Regions from separate parts of the Mesorhizobium sp. LjRoot246 genome, predicted to be linked through region 1. Evidence: riboswitches for the same ligand, from Rfam matches in the RefSeq annotation. Region 1 holds a riboswitch; each other region holds the start of a gene.

Region 1 (7,111 bases):
GACGGCGACGATGCGGTCGTCCTCGCGGCCCTCCTGGACCAGGCTTTCGGCGAACACCTTGGTGTAGGCCGGCGCGTTGGCTGGCGCCTTGGCCTGCGCACCGGTGATGACGTCGAACTTGTTGACGCCGTGATATTTGTCGGCGGCGGCTTCGGCCGGCGCGTAGCCCTTGCCCTTCTGGGTGACGACATGGATCAGCACCGGGCCTTCGCCGTTGTCGCGGACATTCTTCAGGACCGGAATCAGGTGCTCCAGATTGTGACCGTCGATCGGGCCGATGTGATAGAAGCCGAGCTCCTCGAACAGCGTGCCGCCGGTAACGTAGCCGCGTGCATGCTCGACCGCCCTTGTGATCGCACGGTCGGCGCGCTTGCCGAGATAGGAGGTCAGTTTCTTGCCGAAGTCGCGCAGGCCGACATAGGCCTTGCCCGAGGCCAGACGGGCCAGATAAGCGCTCATCGCGCCGGTCGGCGGCGCGATAGACATATCGTTGTCGTTGAGGATGACGATCAGCCGTGCATCGAGCGCGCCGGCATTGTTCATCGCCTCGTAGGCCATGCCGGCAGACATGGCGCCGTCGCCGATGACGGCAATGACATTGTTGCGGCGCCCGGACAGGTCGCGGGCGGCGGCCATGCCGAGGCCGGCCGATATCGATGTCGAGGAGTGGGCGGCGCCGAAGGGGTCGTACTCGCTCTCGGCTCGGCGGGTAAAGCCGGACAGGCCACCTTCCTGGCGCAGCGTACGGATGCGGTCGCGGCGGCCGGTCAGGATCTTGTGTGGATAGGCCTGGTGGCCGACATCCCAGATCAGCCGGTCATCCGGGGTGTTGAAGACATAGTGCAGCGCCACCGTCAGCTCGACCACGCCAAGGCCGGCACCGAGATGACCGCCGGTGTGGGACACGGCGTCGACCAGCTCGGCGCGAAGCTCGGACGCCAGTTGCGGCAGTTCGCTCTCGGCAAGCGTGCGCAGGTCGGCCGGGATGCGGACCTTGTCGAGAAGCGGCGTATGCGGCGTTGCGTTCACGGGTGCTCAGGCTTTCGGTTGATGGGGCGAAATAGGCCGCCGGCCAGCGAAAGTAAATGCGTGCCAGTGACGCGGATCAGGCTGTGGTCTTTGTTTTATCCATGTCGTTCTCCCAAAACCGGGCCACTTTGGGCGACATGCATTAGCTTTCCGGTAGCGGAATAAACTCTTCTTCATCTCCGGGAACGATGTCGAAGCGGCCCGTCTTCCATTCCTCTTTCGCCTGTTCGATACGCTCTTTCGACGACGAGACGAAATTCCACCAGATGTAACGCTTCGAACCGAGCGACGCACCGCCGAACAGCATGAAATGCGCGCCGGTCCGCGACGACACGACGATCTCGTCACCGGGCCGGAACACCAGCAAGCGCTCAGCCGGAAAGATGTCGCCTGAAATCGAGACCTCGCCTTCCAGCGTGTAGATCGCGCGCTCTTCCGCATCGGCCGGGATTTTCACGCTGGCGCCGGGAGCGAGGCGCAGGTCGGCATAGAGCGTCTCGGAATCGGCCCTTACCGGGGAGCGCAGCCCCTGGAAATCACCGATGACGATGCGCCCGCTGACGCCTTCGGCGTCGATCTCGGGAAGCCTAAGCGCTGCGGTGTTCTCGAAAACCGGTGCCACCTCTTCCTTGTCGTCCGGCAGCGCCAGCCATGTCTGCAGGCCGGAGACCGACATCGGCGCCCCGCGCAATTCCTCCGGCGTGCGTTCGGAATGGACGATGCCGCGGCCGGCGGTCATAAGGTTCACGTCACCAGGCTGGATGACCATTTCGGTGCCAAGCGAATCGCGGTGCCTGATCTTGCCGTCGAACAGATAGGTGACCGTCGACAGGCCGATATGCGGATGCGGACGAACATCCAGCGCCTGGCCGGCCCGCAGGATCGCCGGACCCATGCGGTCGAAGAAGATAAAAGGCCCGACCAGCCGCCTTTTGGCGGTCGGCAGGGCGCGGCGCACCTGAAAGCCACCGATGTCCTTGGCGTTCGGGATGACCATCAGCTCGATCTGATCGCTGGCAAAGGCGTCGCCGACTTCAGGGTCTTTGCCGGGGAAGAAGCTCATGGACTCTCCTTGTCGGCGGCAATGCCGCTTTCGCCACGTCAGGCAAACCTGATGGCTGCCTTTGCCCGCAGTTTGGCCGCCACTTCTTCACGATTGCGCGGATGCTGATGGGTTTCCAAGGAATCGAGCAGTTCGCGCGCCGATGCCGCGATGGCTTCGACGGCGTGGTCGAAGGCATGCTGGTTCTGCTTCGAGGGCCGCGTCGTTCCGCTCAGCTTGCGGACAAACTGAAGTGCCGCGTCGCGGACTTCGTCGTTGGTTGCCGGCGGATCAAAATTGAACAGGGTCTTGATGTTTCTGCACATCGCTTCCGTATCTCCTCTTGTCCTGGAGCGCTTTCAATCGACGGATGATATTCTCGATCACGATCATGTCCAAAAACCGGTAAGGCAAGACCATCATTCGGATCGCGCCTCAGTCCGCGTCGAGCGGCTCCGTTCCAACCGGCTTGCCGTCGCGCGACAGCCTGATCTTCTCGACCTTGTCCTCGGCGGCCTTGAGCAACCTGTCGCAATGCACCTTCAGCGCCTCGCCACGCTCGTAGATCCTGATCGACTGATCGAGCGGCACGTCGCCACGCTCCAGATCATCGACGATCTTTTCCAGCGCGTCGAGTGCCTGTTCGAAGCTCATCGCCTTGACGTCTTCGTTGATCTCATCGCCCATTATTCATCCTTTCATCAGCCGCCCGACATGGGCGGCGACCGAAAATGCCAATCCCTGCAGATCGTAGCCACCCTCAAGCAGGCTGACGAGCCTATTGCCGCTGTGGCGCGCCGCACGCTGCATCAGCTGGCCGGTCGCCCAGTCGAAATCATCCTCGGTCAGGTTGATCTCCGCCAGCGGGTCGCGGTGGTGCGCATCGAACCCCGCCGAAATAATGATCAGGTCGGGCGCGAAATTGTCGAGCGCCGGCAGCACACGCGACAGGAAAGCGTCGCGGAAGACCTCGCTGCCAGTCTGCGGCGCCAATGGTGCGTTGACGATGTTGCCGGCGCCGGTTTCGTTCTTTGCCCCGGTGCCGGGATAAAGCGGCATCTGGTGTGTCGAGCAATAGAGCACCGACGGATCGTCCCAGAAAATATCCTGCGTGCCGTTGCCGTGATGCACATCCCAGTCGACGACGGCAACACGCTCGATGCCATGCTTCTTCTGCGCATAACGCGCCGCGATCGCTGCCGTGTTGAACAGGCAGAAACCCATGGCCGTGGTTTTTTCGGCATGGTGGCCGGGCGGCCGGGCGGCGACGAAGACGTTGTCGGCGCGGCCTGCAAAGACGTCGTCGATGGCGGCGTTGGAGGCGCCGATCGCAGCGATCGCCGCTTGCCAGCTTTTCGGGCTGACTGACGTGTCGCCGTCGATGCGCGCAATCCCCTCGTCGGGAATGGCGGCGCGCACGCGGGCGACGAAATCGGCGGGATGCGCGTAGAGAATGGTGGCCTCGTCGCCTTCCGGCGCCTGGACACGATCGAGCGCGGCAAAGGCTTCGTCGTCCAGCACACGCTCGATAGCGCGCAAGCGGTCCGGCCGCTCGGGATGGCCGGGCGGCGTAAGGTGCTCGAGGAAGATAGGATGGGTGTAGAGACGAGTGGTCATCGTCCTAATCTAGTGACCCGGATCGACAAAGGCCATGCACGGGCGGCCAATGACTGGGGAAAATCGCGTCTGCGTCCGTTCGTGTCGGTGCAGGCATTGGCGTCCTCAGCGCTTCGGCGTAAGGTCCCTCGCACTGCCTGGTGCCCGCCGCAAGCGGGAGAATCGGGAACACGGTTGAACTCCGTGGCGTGCCCAACGCTGTAAGGGGGACCGCGCCGGTAAATGCCACTGTCGATGACGGGAAGGCACCGGACGCGGGTTGATCCCGAGCCAGAAGACCGGCCTGGCAGGCATCGTTATCCGCATGGTCAGGCGGATGACATCGATTGCAATCGCAAGGGGACAAGCGATGCCGGAACATTTGACCGCTGCCATTGACGAAGGATTCGACCAGAGTGCGCGCGATGCGGTCTATCGCGCCATGTTCACGCGGCGCGATGTGCGCAGCCATTTCCTGCCCATCGGACTTGACGATGAGGTGTTGGCGCGGCTGCTGCTTGCCGCCCATCACGCGCCGTCGGTCGGCTTCATGCAGCCGTGGAACTTCATCGTCATCCGCGATGCCGGACGACGCGAAAAGGTGCGCGACCTGTTCCTGGCAGCGCGCGAGCAGGAGCTGCCGGCCATTGAGGAAGACAGGCAGGCGCTCTACCGCAAGCTCAAGCTGGAAGGCATCTGCGAAAGCGCGCTCAACATCTGCATCACTTGCGACCGGCAGCGCTCGAAGGGCTCGCCGCTGGGACGCTTGCACAATCCGGAGATGGATCTCTACAGCACGGTCTGCGCGGTGCAGAATTTCTGGCTGGCGGCGCGCGCTGAGGGCGTCGGTGTCGGCTGGGTCAGCATCATCGAGGCGCAGGCGCTGAAAAGCCTGCTGTCGATTCCCGAGCATGTGACGCCGGTCGCTTATCTCTGCGTCGGCCGGGTTTCCGAGTTCGCGCCAAAGCCGGATCTTGAAACGCATGGCTGGGGACGGCGGCTGCCGCTGCCGGAGCTGATCATGAGCGAGACTTTTTGCGGGCAAGGTGAGGCGCCGCTGAAGTCAACCGTGGCGCGTCTCAACGCCGTCGATACCGCGCCGGATCAGGGTGTCGCGTCGGCCGTCCCCCAGCGCGAGCCGCCGAAGGAGGCGAGTGCCTTGTCCTTGAGCTCCCTGAACTTCGACGACGCCTCGGCCAGCCGGGTGTCCCAGGCGGGATCAGGCACCTGGCCCTCTATGGTCTTGAAATAGACCTGCATCAGGCAAGCGATGGCGAAGGGCTCGATGAAAGCCGCCTTGAAGGCCCAGGCGAAGACGATGGCGAGCACGAAGGCCCAGCCGGCGAGTTGGCCAGGCATCAGGAAGAGAATGGCGCCGGCGGGCGCCAGCATAGCCAAGAAGATGACGAAGGACACGCCCCACATGATGACCGCCAGCCAGACGGCGTTCTTGACCATGACCTTGCCGTTCTGGGCATAGAGCACGACGCCTTGGCGCGCCGTCTCGAACGGCGAGGCTGAATTGATGCGGATGTTGTAGCCGAGGATAATCTCGTCGACATAGGTCAGCGACAGGCGGATCACCGTGTTGATGAAGGAGACCAGGCCGTTCAGGCCCGGTATCGGCAGGAAGGCTGCGATGCCGCCGAGCAGGCCGGTGATGGCGCGGATGGCGCCCTTGACCAGCTGGTCGACGGCGAAAAGGATGTTGGCCTCGGCGAAGCGCTGGGTGACGATATCCTTGGCATAGGCGATCTGGTCCTGGCCGCCCGGAATGTCGCGGCCGTCGATCAGATGGACCATAACGGCGATGTGGCCGGCCTTGACGACATAGAGGATGTATTCGCGGATCCAGTAGACGGCGATCGAAACGATGCCGAAGCCGACCACGCCGCCCCACAGCGCAAATGACAGCGGCCCGTCGGGATCGGTGGAGATATGGCCGACGCCATAGCCGACGGAGGCGCCGGTGCCGGTCGCCATGATGTAGGCCAGCGTGATGCCGAAATAGACGATCATGCGAAAGACAATGAACGGCCAGGTCCGCATCATGATGGACACCGACCTGCCGATATCGAAATCCCACATGCGCCCCGAATCTCCGCCTCAGAGATGGTGGCAGAGGATGAACTCAACCCGGCGATTGTCAATTGCCGACCATGGCGCCGGGCCACCGCTGGGCCTTCAGTTTGGTTGCGGACCCGGCCTTCTAAGCAGACCCTCGAGCAGTTGCTTGAATGCCGCTACCGCCTTCTTCGACGTCGCTTCGGGGTCGTTCGAATTGGCGATCCGTTGCGCCGCCTGGCTGCTCGCTCCGTTGATCAGTCGCGAGGCAGTCTCGGGGTCGAGGCTGGAGACAACGACCCCCTCCTCCTGCAGCGCGGTCAGATGGTCGGTCATCGAAACGATGCACGCACTGGCATTCGGCCATTGCGCTGGATCCCCCAGCACGGCCGGGCCATCCCGGAACATGATGCGCTGGATTTCCGGCTCCAGCGCCATCTCGATATAGGTCGAGCATTCGTCGACGAAATGCTGCCAGCGGGTCGGCGCTCTCGACGCGACCTCATTGATGCGCGCCGCCATCTCGCCGTCGATCTGGGCTATGACCGCCTGCAGCAGCCCCTTCTTGTCGCCGAAATGATGATAGAGCGCGCCACGCGTCAGCCCGACCGACGCGGTGAAATCATCCATCGAGGCTTCCGCATAGCCTGTTGTGCCGAAAGCATGGCGGGCTGCCGCGATCAGCTTGGCGCGCGTCTCGGCGATCATCTCCTTGCGGGGCTTGTGCATGGCTTCTGGACCTACTCACATACGTTACGTATGCCAATTGACATACGCAGCGTATGCTCTATTTAACAATCATACGCTTCGTATGTAATTGTCGAATCGTCCTTTGTCGAGGAACCACCCATGCAAAATCCCTACTCGGAAATCTTTCGCGCCCCCGGAGCCAAGGGCTTTGCCGCAGCCGGCTTCGTGGCGCGCCTGCCGATCGCCATGGCGCCGATCGGCATCGTGGCGATGCTGTCGCAGACACGCGGCGAATACTGGCTGGCCGGAGCTGTCTCCGCGACATACGCGCTGGCCAACGCATTTGTCGCGCCGCAGATATCGAGACTGGTGGACCGCCTGGGCCAGACGCGGATCGTGGTGCCAACCACCATCATCGCGGTGCTGGCCTTCGCCGTTCTGATTGCGGCGGCCAACCAGGACTGGCCGGTGTGGACACTGTTCATGTCGGCATTTCTCGCCGCGGCGATGCCCAGCATGCCGGCAATGGTGCGGGCGCGGTGGACCGAGATCTTCCGCGGGCGGCCGCAGATGAACACCGCATTCGCCTTTGAGTCGGCCGCGGACGAACTGGTCTATATCGCGGGGGCATCGCTGTCGGTGGGCCTCAGTGCCGCCCTCTTCCCGGAAGCCGGTGTTCTGGTGAGCACG
Region 2 (7,111 bases), 1.7 Mb from region 1:
GGTGACTTCCATGATGCCGTTGCCGTGACGCAAAGCGGATTCCGCTATCCCGATCAACGACTTTGGCGACAATCCTCCAGAAGATGGGCCTCCAGCGACAGGGTTGAGCCGCACCAGCAGGCCGTCGCCGGTCTGCATAGGCGCCGACAGGGCCGGGCAGGCGCCGCGACGCGAGAAGGCGTTCATGCCGCCACCCCAAGCGCTTCTGCTTCGGCAATCAGGGCTGCGAGATCGTCGTCGATGGAATTGCGCAAGGGGTGCCAGAGGCCACGCCGGCGCGCCGACAGGAAGCGCTCTGCAATCACCTTCGCAGCGGCAGGATTCTCGTGCAGTATGAAGGCGCGGACAGCCGGATCGCCGACATAGGCATCATGAACCGCCTCGATCAGCGCTCCCGAAATGGCATGCGTGGTTTCGGCAAAGCCGACCAGCCGGTCGACTGTCTCGGCGAATTCGGAGGCGCCGCGCGGGCCGTGGCGCATTTGCCCTGATATGAAGCGTGGATTGACGGCGCGGGCGCGCACGACGCGGGCCACCGCCTCACTGATCGAACGCGCCTTCGGCTTTTGCGGATCCGTGGTGTCGAGCACGATGACATCGGCATTTCTGCCGAGAGTTGCCAAGGCGGCCGAAAAGCCGCCGATGAAGGCGACGTCGGCGGAGCCCTCGAGAATGTCGCGGCCGGGGTCGTCGCCGGTGTGGATGAGAAGATCGGCCTCGGCGATGCGGCCCTCGAAGGCGCCGGGCGCGGAGACGCCTTCGCCGTCAGCGCCGCCATAGGCATGCGAGGTGGCGTCCAGATAGGCGCGGCCGATTTCTTCGCGCGCGCTCCAGTCGCCGGAGGACATGAGGTCCTCGACGCCGGCGCCGTACGTGCCGGGCGAGGTGCCGAAGATGCGCGGGCTGACCTTGCCGTCAGTGCGGGTTTTGGCAGCGAGCGGGTTTTCCGTATCGTCCTCGTCGCGGGCGGCAACCGCGTTGGCGGCGGCATCGATCAGCGCAATTTGGGTCGGGAACATGTCGCGGAACAGGCCTGATATGCGCCAGGTGACGTCGACGCGTGGGCGGCCGAGCGTTGCCGGCGGCAGCACCCCGATGCCGGTGATGCGGCCGGTCGCAGCATCCCATTGCGGCCGGCAGCCCATCAGCGCCAACCCTTGCGCGATCTCTTCGCCGCCGGTGCGCAGCGAGGCCGAACCCCAGAGATCGATGACCAGCGAGCGCGGCCAGTCGCCATGCGATTGCATATAGCCGCGCACGACTTCCTCCGCCGCGGCCTTGCCTAGGTCATAGGCAGTCGGCGTCGGCATGGTGCGCGGGTCCGAGGTGAACAGATTGCGGCCGGTGGGCAGCACGTCCGAGCGACCCCGCGCGGGCGCGCCGGCCGGACCTGCCTTCACGTGACGTCCATCGAGCGCCGCGAGCAGCGCCGCCTTCTCTGCGTCGGCGCTCCGGCGGCGCATGGCGTCGGGCTCTTCCTCCGGGGCGCGGCCATAGATGTGCAGCCCGTCCTTGATGGCGAAATCCTTGAGGTCGCAGAGCCAGGCATCGATGCGGCGCAGCGCTTCATCCGGCGCGTCGGTCCTGGCGACGCCGGCTTCGGTGGCGAGGCCGGTCTTCTGCGCCGTGTCGACGATCAGCTTGGCCAGCCGGTCGCGGCGGCGACGGTCGAGCCCGTCGGCCTGGGCATATTCGTCGACCAGCCGCTCGAGCTTGTGTTGGTTTTCGTCGAGCCCGGCACCGGTCAGCGGCGGCGGCAAATGGCCAAGCGTGACGGCGGCGATGCGCCGCTTGGCCTGCGCCGCTTCGCCGGGGTTGGAGACGATGAAGGGATAGATGACGGGCAGCGGACCTGTGACGATCTCGGGAAAGCAGTTTTCCGACAGCGCAACGGTTTTGCCCGGCAGCCACTCCAGCGTGCCGTGGGCGCCGACATGGACCAGCGCATGGACGCCGAGCGATTTGCGCAGCCACAGGCCGAAGGCGATGAGCGCATGGCGCGGTGGGAGTGTCGGGTCGTGGTAATCGGCGCGGCGGTCGGCCGAGCGGCCGCGGTCGGGGGCGAGGGCTACGGTGACGTTGCCGAAGGTGGCGGCGCGGAAGGGGAAGCTTCGGTGCGAGGCGCCCCCCTCTGTCCTGCCGGACATCTCCCCCTCAAGGGGGGAGATTGGCAGCTTCAGCGCATCGCTCCCTCTCGCATCGTTGGAGATTGGCGAAAGCGCAGATGGCAGCCCAATCTCCCCCTCTGAGGGGGAGATGTCCGGCAGGACAGAGGGGGGCGCCTCGCGCAAACCTGTTTCGTCTTCTGCCTTACCCCATGCCGCCTCGACTGCAGCAATTGCACCTGTCGGCAATTCCGTCGAAAGAGCGAGATAATCGTCCAGCCCCAGCCCGTCGCCACTCCGCTCCAGCAAATCCAGCAACGCCCGCGGCGTCCGCGGAATCCCCTCAACCACATAGCCCTGTTCCCTGAGGTCATGCAGCATGGCCAACACGCTGGACGGGACATCAAGACCGACGGCGTAGCCGGTTCGACCCGGCGCGCTCGGATAATCCGGGATAAGGATGGCGAGCTTGCGCCCGGCGCGGGGCGTCTCCTGCAGGCGGATGAAGGCCGCGATGCGGTCAGCCACTTGCGCGACACGATCCGGCTCCGGCCGGTTGGCGAAGGCGCGGTGGCCAAGTGCGGGATCGGTCTCGCTCTCGCCCTTGAAGGAAATGGCGCCGGCGAGGATGCGGCCGTCGAGTTCGGGCAGCACGACATGCATGGCAAGGTCGGCGGGCGCCAGTCCGCGCTGGTTGTTTTCCCAGATGTCGCGGCGGGTGGTGGCGACGATGACCTGGAAGACGGGCACGCCGGCGCGGTCGAACAGGGTTTCAATGCCGGGTTCGGCGCCGGACGCGAAAGCGGTTGCGGTGATGATGGCGGCGGGTTTCAGCGATGCCAGTGCCGATTCCACGAACGCCAGGGAGGAGGGGTCCTTGAGGCTGGAGACGAAGATGGGGACCGGGTTGATGCCGCGCTGGCTGAGTGCTTCAAAAAGGGCGTCAATTGGGGCGACATCGGCGGCTAGAAGCATCGAACGGTAGAAGAGGATCGGCACGATAGGAGCGTTGATGTCGTCAGCGTCGAGTTCCGTCACACCCCCCTCTGTCCTGCCGGACCCGGCCCTTCGCTGTCGCTCCGGGCGTTCGTCGTTCGGAAAGCCAAGCAATTGGCTTTCCGTCCGCTGCGCGGACCACTCCTCACCCCCCGCAAGGGGGGAGATTGCTTGGTCATCTACGGTTTCGCCAATCGTCGAGGTCAGTGATCTGCTTAGTTCTGACGACGCAGAAGACGCAGAAGACGAGCCGGCCTTGATGAAGGCCGATCTCCCCCCTTGCGGGGGAGATGTCCGGCAGGACAGAGGGGGGTGTGACGGAACGCCAGCATTCGATAAGTCCGGCTTCTCCACAACTCCACATCCAGGCACATAGTAACCAGCTTTCGGCACCGCCACCGGCTCGACAACGGCCTCATCCTGTCCCGCTAACCTTGCCAATCTCCGCACCAGCGCGCTCATATTCGCCGGGCCGCCTTCGCGGAAATAGTCGAGCAGGCCATCCAACTCCTCGCGCGGCAGCGTCGAGGCTTCGATCAGGCGCAGATCCTCGTCGCGGCATTCGCCGGGCAGCAGGGCCAGCTTTATGCCACGCTCGCGGGCGGTCGAGGCAAGCTGGTCGCAGCCGTAGCGCCACCAGTCGTAGCCGCCGAGGATGCGCACGAGGATGATCTTGGCGTGACGAGCGACGCTGTCGACCCAGAGGTCGACGGACATCGGATGGCGCAGGTCCCGTAGGGCGGCGAGTCGCATCGAGGGCAGGCGGCCGGCATCGGCCTTCCATGCCGCCGCCAGTCCGGCGAGATCGCTGTCGGTGAAGGACAGCGCCACGATATCCGCCGGCGTCTGCCGCAGATCGACTGGCTCGGCGAGGTCGTCGAGCGAGGCGGATGTCGTGGTGAGGATGTGCATCGCAACCCGTGTCCGAAATCAGCCGGCGAGTATACGCTCGATCGCCGGGCGGTTCAGCCCCTTGAGGCCGATGACGACGAGGCGCGAGCGGCGGTCGTCGGTGGCGGTCCAGGCGCGGTCGTAATAGTGATTGACGCGCGGCCCAACGGCCTGCAGCAAAAGCCGCATCGGCTTGCCGCCGACTTCCACGAAGCCTTTTACGCGCAGCACGTTCTCTTCCTCGGCGACCGTGGCGACACGCTTCGCCAGCTCGTCCGGATTGGCGATCGAGGCAATGTCGACGATGAACGTGTCGAAGTCGTCATGCTCATGGTCGAATGCGCCGTCATGATGCGACTTGCGGTTCTCGATGTCGTCCTCGACGGCGAGACCAAGCCCCAGCAGCATCGAGGGATCGACCTTGCCATGCGAGGTCGGCACGATCTTCACCGCGCGGGCGGAGTGTTCGCCAATGATGGCATTGGCGCGAGCCGAGCCGGCGGCGTCCATCAAATCGCTCTTCGACAGGATGATCAGGTCGGCGCAGGCGATCTGGTCCTCGAACACCTCTTCCACCGGGTCGTCGTGGTCAAGCGTCTGGTCCTCGGCGCGCTGCGCCTGCAGGGCGTCCATGTCATTGGCGACGCGACCCTCGGCCAATGCCGGCCCGTCAACCACTGCGATGACGCCATCGACCGTGACCCGGCTTTTGACCGTCGGCCACTGAAAGGCCTGTACCAGCGGCTTGGGCAGCGCCAGGCCCGAGGTCTCGATCAGGATATGGTCGACCCTCGGCGTCAACGCGAGGATCTTGTCGAGTGCCGGCACGAAATCGTCGGCGACGGTGCAGCAGATGCAGCCATTGGCCAGTTCGACGATGTTTTCCTCGGGGCAGGTGTCGATGCCGCAGCCCTTGAGGATCTCGCCATCGATACCGATGTCGCCGAACTCGTTGACGATGATCGCAATACGCTTGCCACCGGCATTTTCCAGGAGATGGCGGACCAGCGTCGTCTTGCCGGCGCCGAGAAAACCGGTGACGACGGTACAGGGAACGCGGGATACGGAAGCGGTCATGGTCAGTCCTTCAACAGGTCGAGGGGAGGGATGCGGGCAACGAGGCCACGCTTCAGGCTATCGGGACGGCCACGCCAGGGAATGAGACCATCGGTGGAGGTGGCGAAGAGTTTGGCGCCGGTGACGAGGTCGGCGCCGCTGGTCGCGGTCAGGTCGCCGAAGACATAGCTCCAGCAGCCGTCGCGCAGGATGGCGGCGCTGAGCCGCCGCTTGCAATTGCCGAGGCATTCGACGCTGCGGATACGAATATTGTCGCCGCATGCGGCGCGGCGCGTGTCGTCCGCCAGCAGTTCGCCGGCGCGGGGATGGGCGTCGGAGCCTGTTTCATCGCGGCAGGAGGCGCAGACGATCACCGTGACGCCGGCCAAGGCATCACTATGACCGGATGAGATATCCGCTGTGCCAGCCGAAAAACTGCTGTCGTGGTCCAAAGATCGGGCTCCTTGCCCGGAAACCCGCCGGGCGATCGGATTCTACAGTCGCAGACGGCAGGTCTCCTGGCTCGCGAGTCATCGCCTTGGGTAGCCGCCTTCCCGGGAATTCCCAGTGGCTTTCGGCCTTGGCTCTTCGCTTACAGTTGCGGGGACAGCCGCGGATTTGGGACAGATATCCCGCACCGCATTCCCTCTTAGCTCCTCTCGTTGAAGAGAAGAGACCGTCTGGTACGGATTTAGGCTTTTGCGGGCGGCGGTGTCAACGCGAGCTTACGACACGGCGATGTCGGCCAGCGCCGGACCCAGATCGCCGGCCGGGGTCACTTCGATGCGTTCAAGGCCGAGCCAGCCCTGCATCTGTTTCAATTCCTCGAAGAGTTCCGCGGCGGTCTCCGATGGCGCGCCGGCTTCGGCGTAAGCGGCGTGGACACGCAGGACGCTGGCGGGGCGGTCTGCCTTGAGGTCAACGCGCGCCACGATCCGGTCGCCGAGCAGGAACGGCAGGACATAGTAGCCATATTGCCGTTTGTCGGCCGGGGTATAAATCTCGATGCGGTAGTGGAAATCGAACAGCCGCTCGCTGCGCGAGCGCTCGAAGACGACCGGATCGAACGGTGCCAGCAACGCGCGTGCCCCGATTTTTCGGGGCAAACGGGCGTCCCTGTGAAGATAAGCCGGCTTGTCCCAGCCTTCGACACGCACCGGCAACAGCTCGCCTGTTTCAACCAGCTCCTCCAGCCGGCCCTTCATGTCGGCCGGCGACAGGCGGAAATAGTCGCGCAAATCGCCTGAAGTCGCCACGCCGTGGGCGCGGGCGGAAATGCGCAGCAATTCGCGGTGCGCGTCCTCGGCGGCAGGCACCGGCAGATCGAGGATCGCCTGCGGCAGCACGCGCTCGGGAAGGTCATAGAAGCGCTCGAAACCGCGGCGGTGCGCCGTGGTGATGCGGCCGGCCCAGAACAGCCATTCGAAGGCATGCTTGGCATGGCTCCAGCCCCACCAGCCGCCCGAGCCTTTCTGGCCTTCGAGCGCGGAAGCGGCGATCGGGCCGCGCTCGGCGACCTGGCGGTAGATCTCTTCGATATAGGTGGCGTGCTCGCGGCCCCATTTGGCGAGGCCCAGATACATTTCGTCGCCGCGCTCGGCCCGTTGCATGCGCCAGCGCATCAGCGGGTAGGCCTCGACCGGCAGGAAGGAGGCCTCGTGCGCCCAGTATTCGAACACCGTGCGCTTGCGCGTCACGGCCGCGTTGTCGAGCAGAGCGAGCGGGTAGGGGCCAAGGCGCGAATAGAGCGGCATATAATGAGCGCGCACCACCGCGCTGACGGAATCGATCTGCAGCAGGCCGGTCCGACCCAGCACGCGGGCAAAATGCCGGCGGTCCGGCGTACCGGCTGGGCGGGGATCGAGAAACCCTTGGGCGGCAAGCGCGATGCGCCGGGCCATCGGGAGCGAGATCTTTTCCTTCATGCAGGCGTCACTCTGAGGGGATTTGATGGGTGATTCCAGCCCATGCTAGCAGGGTTTTGGCGGCAACCATGTCAGGAGAGAAAAGTGGAGTAAAAAGCGAAGGAAATCAAACAGGAGCGGATCGGACCAGTTTCCCTG
Region 3 (7,111 bases), 1.7 Mb from region 1:
CTTGCCGTGAAAACCAGCTGGCAGCGTTTCGGCCGGCCTGCCGGCATGTACACCGAACTCGAGGACCGCCACGGCATCCATGGCGGCGATGTCGAGACCTCGCTGATGCTGCATTTCCGGCCCGACCTGGTCGACATGGGCAAGGCCGACAATTTCGTTTCCAACGTCGCCAAGGCCGAAAAGGAATTCTCGCTGCTGCGCCACACCGGCACCCACGCCTTTGCCTGGATCGCCAGCGACCTGAACCCGAACGGCGTGGTCGGCGATGCCAGCATCGCGACGGCGGAGAAGGGCCGGCTGACAGCCGAGTATCAGGCCGACGGGTTCATCAGCCTGCTCAGGGATGTGCGCAAGGCGAAGCTTGCCGACTGGTTGAAGTAGCTACGCATCGATCTTCAGCGCGAAAGGCGTGCCTTCGAAGGCATCCGCACCGCGCCCGATCGATTCGATCGCTTCCACCATGCGGCCGTTGCGATCAAGCAACGCGTCGGCCACGGCGATCAATCGCGGATTGGGCGTCGCCGAGGGCGACAGCACCCGCAACGTTCGCGCCAGTTCGGCCTCGTCACGCTTCGGCGCCAATGCGGCGGCGATGATGTAGGCCGAAGCCGTCGAGCGGCTGATGCCGGCATAGCAATGCACGACCATCGGCCTTGCCCGGTCCCACCGACGCGCGAAATCGAGCAGGTTGCGGACATGCTCCTCGCCCGGCATGGTCATGCCGTCCTGCGCCACCGCGATGTCGTGCATGACCAGATGCAGGTGATTTTGCCGAGCGATGGAGGCCGGCCGGACCACCTCCGTGCCCGCGGCGAGCAGCGACAGCATACGGTCCGCGCCGGTTCTGGCCACCGTTTCCTCGATCTTTGCCAGCGAGCAGACATGGATCATCGTTTTGAACCCTTCGATTGATCCTCGCGCCGCGACGCCCATTCGGCAAGGGCGGATTCGAGCCGCTCCCACTCCAGCTCACTCCCCGGTAGGCCGGCGCGCAGGACACCGGGTCGGCCGGCAAAATGGCGAAGCAGGATGCCGCGCTCGCCAAGCGTGGAAAACAGATCGGCGGCATTGGGCAAGCTGATGTAGCGGAACAGCGTGGTGCCACCCACGACGGGAATACCGAAGCGGCCGAACAGCGCGTCGAGCCGCGCCGATTCACCAGCCAGCGCCGTCCGCATTGCGTCCTGCCAGCCGATGTCGGCAAGCGCGCGGATGCCGTATTCCAGCGCCGGGCCGGCGACGGCCCATGGTCCGAACTGCGTTTCCAACCGCTCGACCGTCGCAGCATCGGAAAGTGCAAACCCAAGCCGAACGCCGGCCAGACCGAAGAACTTGCCGAATGAGCGCAGCACGACGATGCCGCCCTGGCCGACATCGCCCGCAAGGCTGTGCTGACGCGGCCCGACATCCATGAACGCCTCGTCGACGACCAGCAGCCCGCCCTTGGCACGCAATCCGGCGGCCAGCGCCAGCAACCGGTCGCGCTCGATGATGCGCCCATCCGGATTGTTGGGGTTGACGATGATGGCAAGGTCGGCATCCGCCAACGCCTCGAAATTATCGACCTCCGCCACCGCGTGCCCGGCGATCGCGGCAGCGCGGGCATGTTCGGCATAGGTCGGACCCAGCACAAGCGCCTTGCCGGGGCTAATCAGCGAGGCGACGCGCGGCAACAGGATCTGCGTGCCCGGTGCCGCCACGACGTTGGCTGGTGAAGGCGCGCCGTAGGTACTGACCGCGATCTCTGTCAGGTCGCGCGTGCGCGCGGCTTCCGGCAATCGCGACAGCGAGGTGGCGGGCAGGTCGAAAAGCGGGTAGGAGTGCGGATTGATACCGGTCGAGAGGTCGACGAAAGGCTGCAGGGCGTTGGGGAAAAGCGCCCTCGCCCGGCCAAGACTTCCACCATGGTCCACCACCGCCCCATCAAGAAGCTTCATGTCAGTTCTGATCGCTTTCCTGTCATTGGCCGTCGAATTCGCCCTCGGTTACCCCGATTGGCTGTTTCGCGCCATCGGCCATCCGGTGACGTGGTTCGGCAGGCTGATATCCTTTCTCGACCGCAGGCTCAACCACGCCGCTGATCCCGACGCGCTGCGTCGCAAGCGTGGTGTCCAGGCGCTGCTGGTGATCGTGCTGGTGCCGGCGGCGATCGGCCTCGGCGTGCAGATCCTGTTCTGGTTCGTTCCCATGGGCCTGATCGTCACGGCCCTTCTGGCAACATCGCTTCTGTCGCAGAAGAGCCTCTACGAACACGTCGAGGCCGTCGCTGACGCGCTCGACACCGGCGGTCTCGCTTTGGGCCGGGTGGCCGTCTCGCGAATCGTCGGCCGTGACCCCGAAACGCTGGACAGGGCCGGTGTCAGCCGCGCGGCGATCGAGAGCCTGGCCGAGAACTTTTCCGACGGCATCGTTGCCCCCGCCTTCTGGATCGGCGTTGGCGGGCTGGCCGGCGGTGCTGCCTACAAGGCCGCCAACACCGCCGATTCGATGATCGGCCACCGCACCCCGCGCCACGAGGCGTTCGGCTGGGCGGCGGCGCGCTTCGACGATTGGATCAACCTGCCGGCGTCGCGGCTGACAGCGCTGCTGATCGTGCTGGCTGCATTCCTCGTCAAAGGCGCCGATCCCCGCAATGCCTGGCAAGCGGTATGGCGCGACGCGAAAAAACACCGCTCTCCCAATGCCGGCTGGCCGGAAGCGGCGATGGCCGGTGCGCTCGGCCTGGCGCTCGCCGGGCCGCGCAGCTACGGCGGCGTGCTGGTCGACGACGTCTTCATGGGCGAAGGCGGCCGCCGCGAAGCCGACAGCGTCGACATAAGGCGAGCGCTGAAACTCTATCGCGTCGCAGATTACCTGCTGATCGCGCTGTTTGGGCTGGTCGCCGCGATCATCATTCTGGCGTGACCTCACCGCCTCGTGAGTTCTCTCCCGAAGGGAGGAAGGGAGCCGAGCCGCAACAGGTTCGCGCCTTTCCTCTCCCCCGTCGATCGGGGAGTGGGGGTCGACCAGCTCGGCAGTCGCGTTTTCGCGTCCGCCGGGTCGCGCCTGCCAGTCTGCGGCCGCGCGTTCGATAATCGCCGTCCCCCAATCCGTCGCTGCTTCGCAGCGCCACCTTTCCCCCCTCCGGAGGGAAAGGAAGGGAGCCCCGCTGGGAGCGTTGGCGACCAGACTTGAACGGCCTACCCACAGAAGGGGACAACAGATATCAGAACTCTATCCCCTGCTGGGCCTTCACGCCCGCGGAAAAATGGTGCTTGGTGACGCCCATTTCGGTGACGAGGTCGGCGGCCTCGACCAGCGCCGGCTTGGCGTTGCGGCCGGTGACGACGACATGCAGGCCCTCGCGCCGTGCTTTGAGCGCCGCAACCACTTTGTCGAGATCGAGATAATCGTAGCGCAGCGCGATGTTCAGTTCGTCGAGCACCAGCAGGCTGATCGACGGATCGGCCATCAGTTCTAGCACTTTGGCCCATGCGGCTTCGGCGGCCGCGATGTCGCGCTTCAGATCCTGTGTTTCCCAGGTGAACCCCTCGCCCATGGCGTGCCAGACGACGCGCTCGCCGAAGGCAGCGAAGGCGTCCTTCTCACCGGTGTGCCACTTACCCTTGATGAACTGGACGACGCCGACGCGCTTGCCATAGCCGAGCATCCGCAGCGCCAGGCCGAAGGCAGCAGTGGTCTTGCCCTTGCCCGGGCCGGTGTTGACGATCAGCAGCCCCTTCTCGACCGTCTTGCTCGCCACCTCGGCATCCTGCACCGCCTTGCGCTTGGCCATCTTGGCGCGGTGGCGCTCTTGGTCCTTATTGTCGATGTCGGTCATGTCATTTCACCTTGAGCGGCAGTCCCGCCACCATCAGCAGCACCGTATCGGCGACGGCAGCGACCTGCTGGTTGAGCCGGCCGGCGGCATCGCGAAAGCGGCGCGCCAATGCGTTGTCCGGCACGATACCCTGGCCGACTTCATTGGACACCACGAACCAGGACCCGCGCGGCCGCGACAGCACGTCCGCCAATCGCCGGCATTCCAGATCGAAATCGTGTTCGGCCAGCATATGGTTGGTCAGCCACAATGTCAGGCAATCGACAAGCACCGGCTGATCGTCCGGCAAAGCCTCGAGCGCGCCAGTCAGATCGAGCGGAGCGTCGATCGTCAGCCAGCCCTCGCCGCGCCGCGACTGGTGCAGCGCTATGCGCTCACGCATCTCGTCGTCGTAGGCTTGCGCCGTGGCGATATAGGCCCAGGGCGGCGGCAAGGCCGTCGCCAAAATTTCGGCGTGCGCGCTCTTGCCGGAGCGCGCACCGCCGATGACGAAGGTCAGCTTGCTGCGATCAGGCAAAGCTGTCGCGCAGGCTGGCCGCGGTGCCGGTGAAGCGGCCACGAACCACGCCCACGACCGCGCCGAGCACCAGCCAGAACACCAGATTGGTCACCGTCACCGCCACCACGAACTGGTGATGCAAGCCTTCCGGAATCGCCGTCTCGTAACTGCCGGGCTGCGGCGCGCCGACAATATGCGGTGCGACGATCAAGGCCACGGCAAGGATCGCCAGCGGCAGCGACTTGCGGAAGGCGATCAGGCCGAGCCCGGCCGCGGTCGCCGTAGCCGTTGCCCACCACCAGATCTGGCGCTGCGTGAGATCGGCCGCCGGCATGGCCGGCAGTTCCGGCGGCAGGCCGAGGCCAGGCGCCAGCGTGAACACGGCAAAACCGGCCAGGCCCCAGAACACGCCCTGGCGCCAATTGCCGATGCCGCCGGCGAATTCGGAGACCGCGACCAGGATCAGCGCGAAGCCGATGCCGGTGACGATATTGGCAAGCACGCTGAAGGCGAAACGCTCGAAACCGTCTGCCGGCGCCCAACCCTCGTCCTTCGCTGGAGCCGTCGCTTCAGCCGGTGCTTGCGTGGCAGCGCTCATGGAGTTTGTTGCCGGCGCGGCCGAGCTCATCGCGTTGCCGCTGGTGGCATCGGCAGGCGCCGCTGGCGCGGCGGCATGGTCATGGCTGTGGCCGCCGCCGGCCTGTTCGTAGACTTCCGCCTTCAGAATCAGCGGCACGGTGGCATAGGCCTGCATGCAGGCGAGAACGACGCCGGCCACGAGCCCTGCGATCGCCGCGATGAACACGACGTTGCGAAACAGGTTCATGATGTCAGACCCTCGTCAGTGGCAGGGAAACGCCATCGAATGGCGGTAGTCGTGAGCCGCATTGTGGACCGCATCGATATGCGAGAAGCCGACAAAGCCCATCACGAAAATGCCGAGCAGCGCGGCGAGCGCGAGCTGCATGAAGCGCGACTGCGAGGAGACGGAGGCGCCGAGGGAGACGGAAGCGGCAGTCATATCTTGTCCTTTCGCCCTCCACCCGAGGGCATCGAAGTCAGTTTCCTGTCGCCGGCAGGTCTCCTGGCTCGCGGATCAGCGCCCTTCCCCACCTTCCCGAAGAAAAATCTTCAGTGGCATATGGAGAGGACTACCGCACACAGTTGCGGGGGCAGCCACGGCATTGGGCGAAACTCGCCCGAACCGCATTCCCTCTTGGCTCCAAAATGGAACCGACGACATCGGCGACTATAGGCAGAATCCTCGCCTCCGGCAAACCAAATTCCGCCGGCAACCATCGCGAATGCGTCGTACCAGCCGAGGCCGCCGCTGTCGCAATTGACAATTTTCCTGGCCGGGTGTCGGCTGACGCATCACAGGACGCATTGTGACCAGTATTGTGGCTCTACTCTACGTCAGCAGCCGGACGAGTTCAGCCTGTCTGCGCACACCAGTCTTCTCGAAGATGCTGGTGAGATGCGCCCTGACTGTTGTGGCTGCAATGCCAAGTCGGGCAGCGGCCGCGTTGCGTCCGTCGCCCTTTAAAATTTCCCAAGCGACTTCAGCCTCTGCCCTTGTCAGCCCAAACCGGCCTCGCAGGTACTCTTTTGTTTCGGCGGGCGTCAAGTCGAAGGTTGCCGTTATGGACGGCCCTATGAATATGGCGGCCACCGCCTCGGGCCGAAGCTGTGCGCGCAAGTCGCTGCCGTTCATTGGCAGGACATGGGCGAAGACCGGTGCACCCTCCGGTCCGGCAAGGCGGATGGCAAGACCAGTCTTGCCGAGCATCGTCTCGTTCCGGGCCGCAAGGCGAATCGCCTTGCCCAGTTCTCGCGCTGCTGAGGGTGCCTTGGCAGTCAGTATCCCGCCCGTGCCTTGCACGGCAGCGCCAACTTGCAGCATGCGCTCTGCGGACCGGTTCGCATGAAGAATTCTGCCATCGCTGTCGGTCAATACGACTCCGCAGCGGAGCGCATCGAATGCTGCTTCGATACGTGCGCGCTCAATAGCACAAGCGTCGAGCACATTGCTAATAGTGACCGCACGGCGGAGATGCGGAAGGAGAAGTATTCCGATTTCGATCTCTCGCTCGGTAACAATGCCGTGCCGCTGATGTCGCGAGACCACGATCTCAGAGAAATGTGATGGCGTGTACATCAGAAAAAGATGCATGACATCAACGATGCCGAGCGGTTTCAGGCAGTGCTGAACGTACGCAGAGTCCTCTAGATAACTGGGGGAGAGTTCGCGCGAAGCGATAAAGGGCGCATCGAGAGAAAGCCCCTTGGCGAACCATTCGTTCAGCCGCGCATGGATTTCGGGAATATGTTTCTGCCTCTCCTCAACCCCGAACTGTCCCCAGCCCAAGCTCTTGTCGATCAGGAGGCGATCACGGCGCAGATCGTTGAGAGAAAGGATGATCGACTCGCCGCACATCGCCGGCATGATCTGCGCCAGCGTTCGTTCCCACTGCGAGGGATCTAGCGCGCAATCATAGATAGACCCGATCAAATCCGAGAGGGTATGCGGCGACAGGTTGTAGCCTTGAGCCTGTCCGCCGGACTGCTTCTGGATCGCACCCCAAGGACTACCCATAACCGCCGCCTCGGCTCTTGAATTCGTGTGTGCGCCTGTGAGTTACACTGTCGCACAAGCGCATCCGCTTATGTAATTAGTGGACGCTTGGTTGCTGCCCTTGCCAATGTCTTGAACCGGAGACTGACGATATAGGACGAACGTCCGATGCGCCACCGGTCGCTGGGCTGTATCGTTAACGCCATCATGCGCTACA
Region 4 (7,111 bases), 4.8 Mb from region 1:
CGATCACCATCCTGGTGCTCAAAGTGTTCGACATCGTGCTGACCATGACCAACGGCCAGTGGAACAGCCAGGTGCTGGCCAATCTGATGTTCGACTGGATGTTCCGCGGCGGCGGCGATTTCGGCCGCGGCGCCACCATAGCCATCATCATCATGATCGCCGTCATTCCGATCATGGTCTGGAACATCCGCCAGGCGAACAAAGAGACGGGAGGACATTGAGATGGCCGTTGCGACCGGAAATTCCTTCGCCAGCCGCTTTGGTGTCCACATCGCCGTGCTTGTCTTCGTCGCCATCTGGACCATACCGACGCTCGGCATCCTGGTTTCGTCGCTGCGCGACAAGAACCAGATCATCGCCTCGGGCTGGTGGAACTCGTTCGCCAGCTCCACCCAGACGGAAGCCGGCCGGCTGCCGGCCGCCTCGGCGCAGGTCGAAAAGGACGGCAAGTTCGTTCTCGAGGGCAATATCTTCGGCGATGGTGCTGCGCGCGACATCAGCGCCTTCGGCGTCAAATCGGCGGCACCGACGCAATATCCCGCCGGCACCTCGGCCGATCTCGGCGACGGTGTGACGCTGCAGCTCAACGCCGACGGCAGTTTCGTCATGACCTCGCCCAAGGCGTTCGAAGGCGATCGCGGCCAGCGCATCTACTATGCCTCGTCCGCGCCGCCGAAATTCACCACCGACAATTACAGAACCGTGCTGTTTTCCGAGGGCATCGGCCGGTCGTTCATGAATTCGCTGACCGTCACCATTCCAGCGACCGTTATCCCGATCCTGATTGCCGCTTTTGCCGCCTATGCACTGGCCTGGATGCGGTTTCCCGGCCGGGCGCTGCTGATCGCGGTCATCATCGGCCTGCTGGTGGTGCCGCTGCAGATGTCGCTGATACCGCTTCTGAAGCTCTACAACGGTGTCGGCGCTTTCTTCGGCATGCCGTCGAAGACCTATCTCGGCATCTGGCTGGCGCATACCGGCTTCGGCCTGCCCTTCGCCATCTACCTGCTGCGCAGCTACATCGCCGGTCTGCCACGCGAAATCATGGAATCGGCGCGCATCGACGGCGCCAGCGATTTCGAGATCTTCGTCAAGATCGTCTTGCCGTTGTCGTTCCCGGTGCTGGCCTCGTTTGCCATCTTCCAATTCCTGTGGGTATGGAACGATCTGCTGGTGGCGATGGTTTTCCTCGGTACAGAGGCAGACCAGATCGTGCTGACCGCCAAGCTCAATGCGTTGCTGGGCTCACGCGGTGGCGACTGGGAGATCCTGACGACATCGGCTTTCGTGACCATCATCGTGCCGCTGATCGTCTTCTTCTCGCTGCAGCGCTATTTTGTCCGCGGGCTGCTTGCCGGCTCGGTGAAAGGAGGCTGAGACGATGCAATCCGCTTTGAAGGCCAGTTCGAATCCTGACCTCGCCATCGATCGCGACTGGTGGCGAGGTGCAGTGATCTACCAGATCTATCCGCGCAGCTATCAGGACTCGAACGGCGACGGTATCGGCGACCTCAAGGGCATCATCGGGCGGCTGCCCTACATCGCGGCACTCGGTGCGGACGCCATCTGGATTTCGCCGTTCTTCAAGTCGCCGATGAAGGATTTCGGCTATGACGTCACCGATTACTGCGACGTCGATCCGATGTTCGGCACGCTGGCCGACTTCGACGCACTGACCGCCGAGGCGCACAGGCTGGGCTTGAAGGTGATGATCGACGAGGTGCTGTCGCACACCGCCGACAACCACCCATGGTTCAAGGAAAGCCGGTCGACCCGCACCAACCCGAAAGCCGACTGGTATGTCTGGGCGGACGCCAGGCCGGACGGCACGCCGCCCAACAACTGGCTGTCGATCTTCGGTGGCTCGGCCTGGCAGTGGGACACCAGCCGCCAGCAATATTACATGCACAATTTCTTGGCCGAGCAGCCCGATCTCAACTTCCACAACCGCCAAGTCCAGGATGCACTGCTCGACGTCACCCGCTTCTGGCTGGAGCGCGGCGTCGATGGGTTCCGGCTCGACACGATCAATTTCTACTTCCACAGCCAGGGCCTGGAAAACAACCCACCGCTGCCACCGGAAGAGCGCAACGATCAGACCGCACCGGCGGTCAACCCCTACAACTACCAGGACCATCTCTACGACAAGAGCCGCCCCGAGAACCTCGGTTTCCTCGAACGCTTCCGCGCCCTGCTCGATGAGTATCCAGCGACCGCCGCGGTCGGCGAGGTCGGCGATTCGCAGCGCGGGTTGGACGTGGTGGCGGCCTACACCACCGGCGGCAAGCGCGTGCACATGTGCTATTCCTTCGATTTCCTGGCACCGGAAAAGATCAGCGCAGCCAAGGTCCGCTCGGTGCTGGAAGCCTTCGGCAAGGTCGCCAGCGACGGCTGGTCGTGCTGGGCCTTTTCCAACCATGACGTGATGCGCCCGGCATCGCGCTGGGCTGCCGGCGAGGCCGACCCGACCGCCTATCTCAAGGTCATCTCCGCGCTGCTGATGTCGTTGCGCGGTTCGGTCTGCATCTACCAGGGCGAAGAGCTTGGATTGGGTGAAGCAGAGCTGCGGTTCGAAGATCTGCAGGACCCCTATGGGATCCGCTTCTGGCCCGAATTCAAGGGTCGCGACGGCTGCCGCACGCCGATGGTGTGGGACGGCAGCGCCGAAAATGGCGGCTTCTCCCGGGCAAAACCCTGGCTGCCGGTGCCGGCCAAGCATCTGTCGCAAGCGGTCAATGTCCAGCAGGGCGACGAGAACTCGCTGCTTGAGCACTACCGGCGCTTTCTCACCTTCCGGCGCGCCCATCCGGCGCTGGCCAAGGGCGATATCACCTTCATCGAAAGTGAGGGCGACACGGTCGCCTTCACGCGCCGTGCAGGCAACGAGCAGGTCGTCTGCGTCTTCAATCTGGGAGCAACGCCAACCGAGGTTGACCTTGGCGGCCGATCGCTGCAACCTTTGCCCGGGCACGGATTTCCGGGGCAGGCCAGCAGCGGTTCCATAAAGCTCGGCGGCTACGGCGCCTGGTTCGGGCGCATCGACTGAATTTCAAATCACTCGAATTCGAATTACTGGGAGGAAACGAATGGCCGATGTCACGCTAAGGCAAGTGAAGAAGTCCTACGGCAATCTGAACATTCTCCACGGCATCGACCTCGATATAAAGTCGGGCGAGTTCATCGTCTTTGTCGGCCCGTCTGGCTGCGGCAAGTCGACCTTGCTGAGGTCGATCGCCGGGCTCGAGGAAATCACCTCCGGCGAGCTCAGGATAGCCGGCGAAGTCGTCAACGACGTGCCGCCGTCGAAGCGCGGCATCGCCATGGTGTTCCAGTCCTATGCGCTCTACCCGCACATGACCGTCTACGACAACATGGCGTTCTCGATGAAGATCGGCAAGGAGAACAAGGCCGAGATCGACCGGCGCGTACGCCAGGCCGCTGAGATCCTGCAGCTGACCAAATATCTCGACCGCCTGCCCAAGGCGATGTCGGGTGGCCAGCGCCAGCGCGTCGCCATCGGCCGCGCCATCGTGCGCAATCCGAAAGTGTTCCTGTTCGACGAACCGCTTTCGAACCTGGACGCCGCACTTCGCGTCGCCACCCGCATCGAGATCGCCAAGCTCAAGGAATCGATGCCCAACACGACCATGATCTACGTCACCCACGACCAAGTCGAGGCGATGACGCTGGCCGATCGCATCGTGGTGCTCAAGGACGGCCATATCGAACAGGTCGGCACGCCGATGGACCTCTACAAGAAGCCCGGCAACCTGTTCGTTGCCCAGTTCATCGGCTCGCCAGCCATGAACATCCTGCCCGCGACAATAGACAAGACCGGCAACCCGACCGTCGTCAGCCATGTCGGCGGCCGCAAGGCAACCGTGCCGATCACGACTCCGGCTTCGGCAAAGGGTACCGCGGTGAGCTTCGGCGTGCGGCCGGAAGACCTGATCATCGCCAGCGGCACTGACTACCTGTTCGAAGGCACGGTCGACTATGTAGAGCAGCTCGGCGAGGTGCAGCTTGTCTATGTCGACATCGGTCGCGCCGACCTGCCGCTGGTGACCAAGCTGCCCGGCAATGTCGAGGTCAAGCGCGGCTCGACATTGCGACTGAGCGCCAATGGCGAAGACCTGCATATCTTCGACACGGATGGGCGGTCGTTTGCCCTTCACGAGGCGGAAGCGAAAGCGGCCTGAGGCAGGACCACGGACGTAAAAAAGAGCGGCGGGCTAGGCCCGCCGCTCTTTTTTTGAAGATCAGCTTCGGCTGTTAGCGGCCGAAGAGGTTGCGGTCGCTGCCCTGAGGGGCTGACTTCTCTACGTCGCCCGACGAATTGAGCAGCTTCTCGACGACGCCACCGCTGTTACGGACCGAGCTCGTCTGCGCACTGTCAACCGAAGTGACTGCAGGCTGATTGGCGCCGTTGGAGCCAAAGTTGTCGCTAGCGGCGAGGGCACTGCCGGTGATGGCCAGAACGGCGGCGGCGGTAATAAGGATCTTGTTCATTTTAGTCTCCTGAATTTTTCTAGGTTTTCGCCAGGGCGGCGGGCAGACCCGCCGTCTGCCGGGAATCGGCTGTTAGTTGTTGCCGAAGAGGTTACGGTCGCTGCCGTGGGCAGGCGTCTGAGCAGACGGTGCCGACTTCTGCGTAGAAGCCGTCTGCGAACTGTCGACCGAGGTGACGGCAGGCTGGTTGGCGCCATTGGAGCCAAAGTTGTCGCTGGCGGCGAAAGCGCTACCCGAGATGGCCAGAACGGCGGCGGTAGCAAGAATAATCTTCTTCATGTCAGTCTCCTGAATTTCTGGACTTTGCCAGGGCGACGGGCGAACCCGCCATCAACTGGGAATCGGCTGTTAGCGGTTGCCGAAGAGGTTGCGGTCGCTGCCCTGGACAGGCGTCTGAGCAGCCGGTTCCGACTTCTTGACTGAAGCGGTGTACGAGTTGTCGACAGCAGTGGCTGCCGGGGCGTTCGAACCGTAGTGGTCGCTACCATCAGCGAAGGCGCTGCCGGAAATGGCCAGAACGGCGGCGGCAGTGAGAATGATCTTTTTCATTTTTGGCACTCCAGTATTTTCTTTTTTTCCGTCCGTCTAGCGGCGTGTCTTGGGAACGAAATCGCGTCGTTCGGACAACCCCGATGTGGGAGGGCAACCTCGCCTTTTCCAATCACGAAGTTGTTCCATGTGGTCTATGAATCCACACCTTGAAATTGCGCCAAGGGCATCTTACAGGGATATTTTTCTCTTTTATATCAATTGATTAGATAAAATTACGACGCGGATCACCAACTGTTTCGGAGGCCCAGCGTTCACACTGTCCTGCACGCACCGTCAACAGAAACGAACCGTTCGGTTCGATTTTAGAACGAGCTAATAGTCACTTTTCGAAACCGTTAACCTTTTTTGACCCCGCCAGGAGCCGGATTCGAGAAGCTCGCAACCGGCAAATGGCCGCTCGCGATATGGGGGACTTCAGCCGCAACAGTCAGTCGGAACGTTTCGCATACCGTGTCGCGCCGCATGGATACGATGTCGTTTTCATGCCGATGACGCGTCCGCGATCGTGATTAGATCATGACATCTCAGGTGCCGCTTCGTGACGACGAGGCGGAGAATTGGGAAGCCGGTCAGAATCCGGCGCTGCCCCCGCAACGGTGGTGGAGTTCAAGTCGCAACGGGAGACCACTGGGCAAGTGCCTGGGAAGGTGTCGCGATGGTCCGCAAGGACAACTCCAGAGCCCGGAAACCAGCCCGAGATTTCTAGACTCGACTGATCGCGGTGGGCGGTCAAGAGGTGGATCGTGCATGTCCGGCGCATAGCCGGCTTGCGTCCAATCCTTCCTCCATCACCACCAGTTCAGTCCTTAGAAACGAGGACAGGACATGGATATCCGCAACGACATGCTGAGGCTCTTGAGCAGCCGCAGGCAAGGCTTTTCGCTAGAGCAGCCCTTCTACACCGACCCGGACTACTTCAAGCTCGACATGGAGCTGATCTGGTATCGCGATTGGCTGTTCATTGGCCATGATTGCGAGCTACCGAAGCCGGGCAGCTACATTACCGTGCAGATCGGCGACTATCCGGTCGTGCTTGTCCGCGACCAGCAAGGCAAGATCAACGCCTTCCACAATTCCTGCCGCCATCGCGGCAGCCGCGTCTGCAACACCGACAAGGGTACAGCGGCAAAGCTCGTCTGCCCCTATCACCAGTGGACCTACGAGCTCGACGGCCGCCTGCTGTTTGCCCGCCAGATGGCCGACGGTTTCGACAAGAGTGAGTTCAGCCTGAAGCCGGTCGCCTACGAGAGCGTCGGCGGCTACATCTTCATCTGCCTCGCCAAGGAGCCGGCGGATTTCGCGCCGATGCGGGCGATGATCGAGCCTTATCTTTTGCCGCACCGGCTGCGCGACGCAAAGATCGCCTTCGAGAGCACGATCATCGAGAAGGGCAATTGGAAGCTGGTCTGGGAAAACAACCGCGAGTGCTACCACTGCGCCGCCAATCATCCCGAGCTGTGCAAGACCTTCCCCGAAGCGCCGACCGTGACCGGCGTCAACGGCGCCGACAGCGACCCCGAGATGGTCGCGCATTGGGCCAAATGCGAGGCATCAGGCCTGCCGAGCAAGTTCCGCATCGATCCGGCCGGACAATACCGCGCCACCCGCGCGCCGCTGCTGCGCGATGCCGTCAGCTACACCATGACCGGCAAACTGGCGGTGAAGAAGAACCTCTCCGACGCTGTCTCCGCCGACCGGATCGGCACCTTGATGCACTATCACTACCCGACGACGTGGAACCACATTCTCATCGATCATGCGGTGACGTTCCGGGTGCTGCCGATCAGCGCCACGGAAACGGCGGTGACGACCAAATGGCTGGTGCACAAGGATGCGGTCGAGGGTGTCGACTATACCGTCGAAGACCTCACCCATGTCTGGACCGAGACCAACGACCAGGACCGCCGCATCGTCGAGGAAAACGCCTTCGGCATCCTGTCGCCCGCCTACGAGCCCGGCCCCTATTCGGAGCTGCATGAGGGCGGCGTGATCCAATTCGTCGAATGGTACGCGTCGTTCATCGGGCCGCGCCTTGCCGAGGGCGGCCGGC

What was found. Region 1 has a riboswitch for cobalamin ahead of bluB (5,6-dimethylbenzimidazole synthase). Riboswitches for the same ligand answer to the same signal wherever they lie in the genome.
Region 2: another riboswitch for cobalamin. It lies ahead of ACSQ3L_RS16610 (DUF1636 family protein); the one in region 1 lies ahead of bluB (5,6-dimethylbenzimidazole synthase).
Region 3: another riboswitch for cobalamin. It lies ahead of ACSQ3L_RS16795 (CbtB domain-containing protein); the one in region 1 lies ahead of bluB (5,6-dimethylbenzimidazole synthase).
Region 4: another riboswitch for cobalamin. It lies ahead of ACSQ3L_RS01865 (aromatic ring-hydroxylating oxygenase subunit alpha); the one in region 1 lies ahead of bluB (5,6-dimethylbenzimidazole synthase).

Annotation. Positions count from the first base shown of each region.
Region 1 is NZ_CAXUSN020000001.1:5,163,709-5,170,819, forward strand. Features, by position in the region: gene dxs (1-deoxy-D-xylulose-5-phosphate synthase) at 1-1,029, opposite strand, end outside; gene ACSQ3L_RS25375 (pirin family protein) at 1,172-2,092, opposite strand; gene ACSQ3L_RS25380 (DUF2277 domain-containing protein) at 2,131-2,397, opposite strand; gene ACSQ3L_RS25385 (exodeoxyribonuclease VII small subunit) at 2,507-2,758, opposite strand; gene ACSQ3L_RS25390 (histone deacetylase family protein) at 2,762-3,688, opposite strand; cobalamin riboswitch at 3,810-3,989, shown strand; partial or broken gene bluB (5,6-dimethylbenzimidazole synthase) at 4,038-4,667, shown strand; gene ACSQ3L_RS25400 (hypothetical protein) at 4,772-5,755, opposite strand; gene ACSQ3L_RS25405 (TetR/AcrR family transcriptional regulator) at 5,852-6,460, opposite strand; gene ACSQ3L_RS25410 (MFS transporter) at 6,581-7,111, shown strand, end outside.
Region 2 is NZ_CAXUSN020000001.1:3,429,553-3,436,663, forward strand. Features, by position in the region: gene cobG (precorrin-3B synthase) at 1-186, opposite strand, end outside; gene ACSQ3L_RS16600 (cobaltochelatase subunit CobN) at 183-4,013, opposite strand; gene cobW (cobalamin biosynthesis protein CobW) at 4,032-5,069, opposite strand; gene ACSQ3L_RS16610 (DUF1636 family protein) at 5,072-5,500, opposite strand; cobalamin riboswitch at 5,540-5,744, opposite strand; gene ACSQ3L_RS16615 (winged helix-turn-helix domain-containing protein) at 5,774-6,973, opposite strand.
Region 3 is NZ_CAXUSN020000001.1:3,472,861-3,479,971, reverse strand. Features, by position in the region: gene ACSQ3L_RS16830 (creatininase family protein) at 1-381, shown strand, start outside; gene ACSQ3L_RS16825 (tyrosine phosphatase family protein) at 382-891, opposite strand; gene cobD (threonine-phosphate decarboxylase CobD) at 888-1,937, opposite strand; gene cbiB (adenosylcobinamide-phosphate synthase CbiB) at 1,936-2,904, shown strand; gene cobO (cob(I)yrinic acid a,c-diamide adenosyltransferase) at 3,206-3,820, opposite strand; gene cobU (bifunctional adenosylcobinamide kinase/adenosylcobinamide-phosphate guanylyltransferase) at 3,822-4,337, opposite strand; gene ACSQ3L_RS16800 (CbtA family protein) at 4,330-5,145, opposite strand; gene ACSQ3L_RS16795 (CbtB domain-containing protein) at 5,161-5,340, opposite strand; cobalamin riboswitch at 5,377-5,572, opposite strand; gene ACSQ3L_RS16790 (helix-turn-helix transcriptional regulator) at 5,731-6,915, opposite strand.
Region 4 is NZ_CAXUSN020000001.1:400,661-407,771, forward strand. Features, by position in the region: gene ACSQ3L_RS01830 (carbohydrate ABC transporter permease) at 1-221, shown strand, start outside; gene ACSQ3L_RS01835 (carbohydrate ABC transporter permease) at 223-1,377, shown strand; gene bglA (beta-galactosidase BglA) at 1,382-3,046, shown strand; gene ACSQ3L_RS01845 (ABC transporter ATP-binding protein) at 3,087-4,199, shown strand; gene ACSQ3L_RS01850 (DUF680 domain-containing protein) at 4,273-4,509, opposite strand; gene ACSQ3L_RS01855 (DUF680 domain-containing protein) at 4,582-4,788, opposite strand; gene ACSQ3L_RS01860 (DUF680 domain-containing protein) at 4,858-5,058, opposite strand; cobalamin riboswitch at 5,571-5,772, shown strand; gene ACSQ3L_RS01865 (aromatic ring-hydroxylating oxygenase subunit alpha) at 5,887-7,111, shown strand, end outside.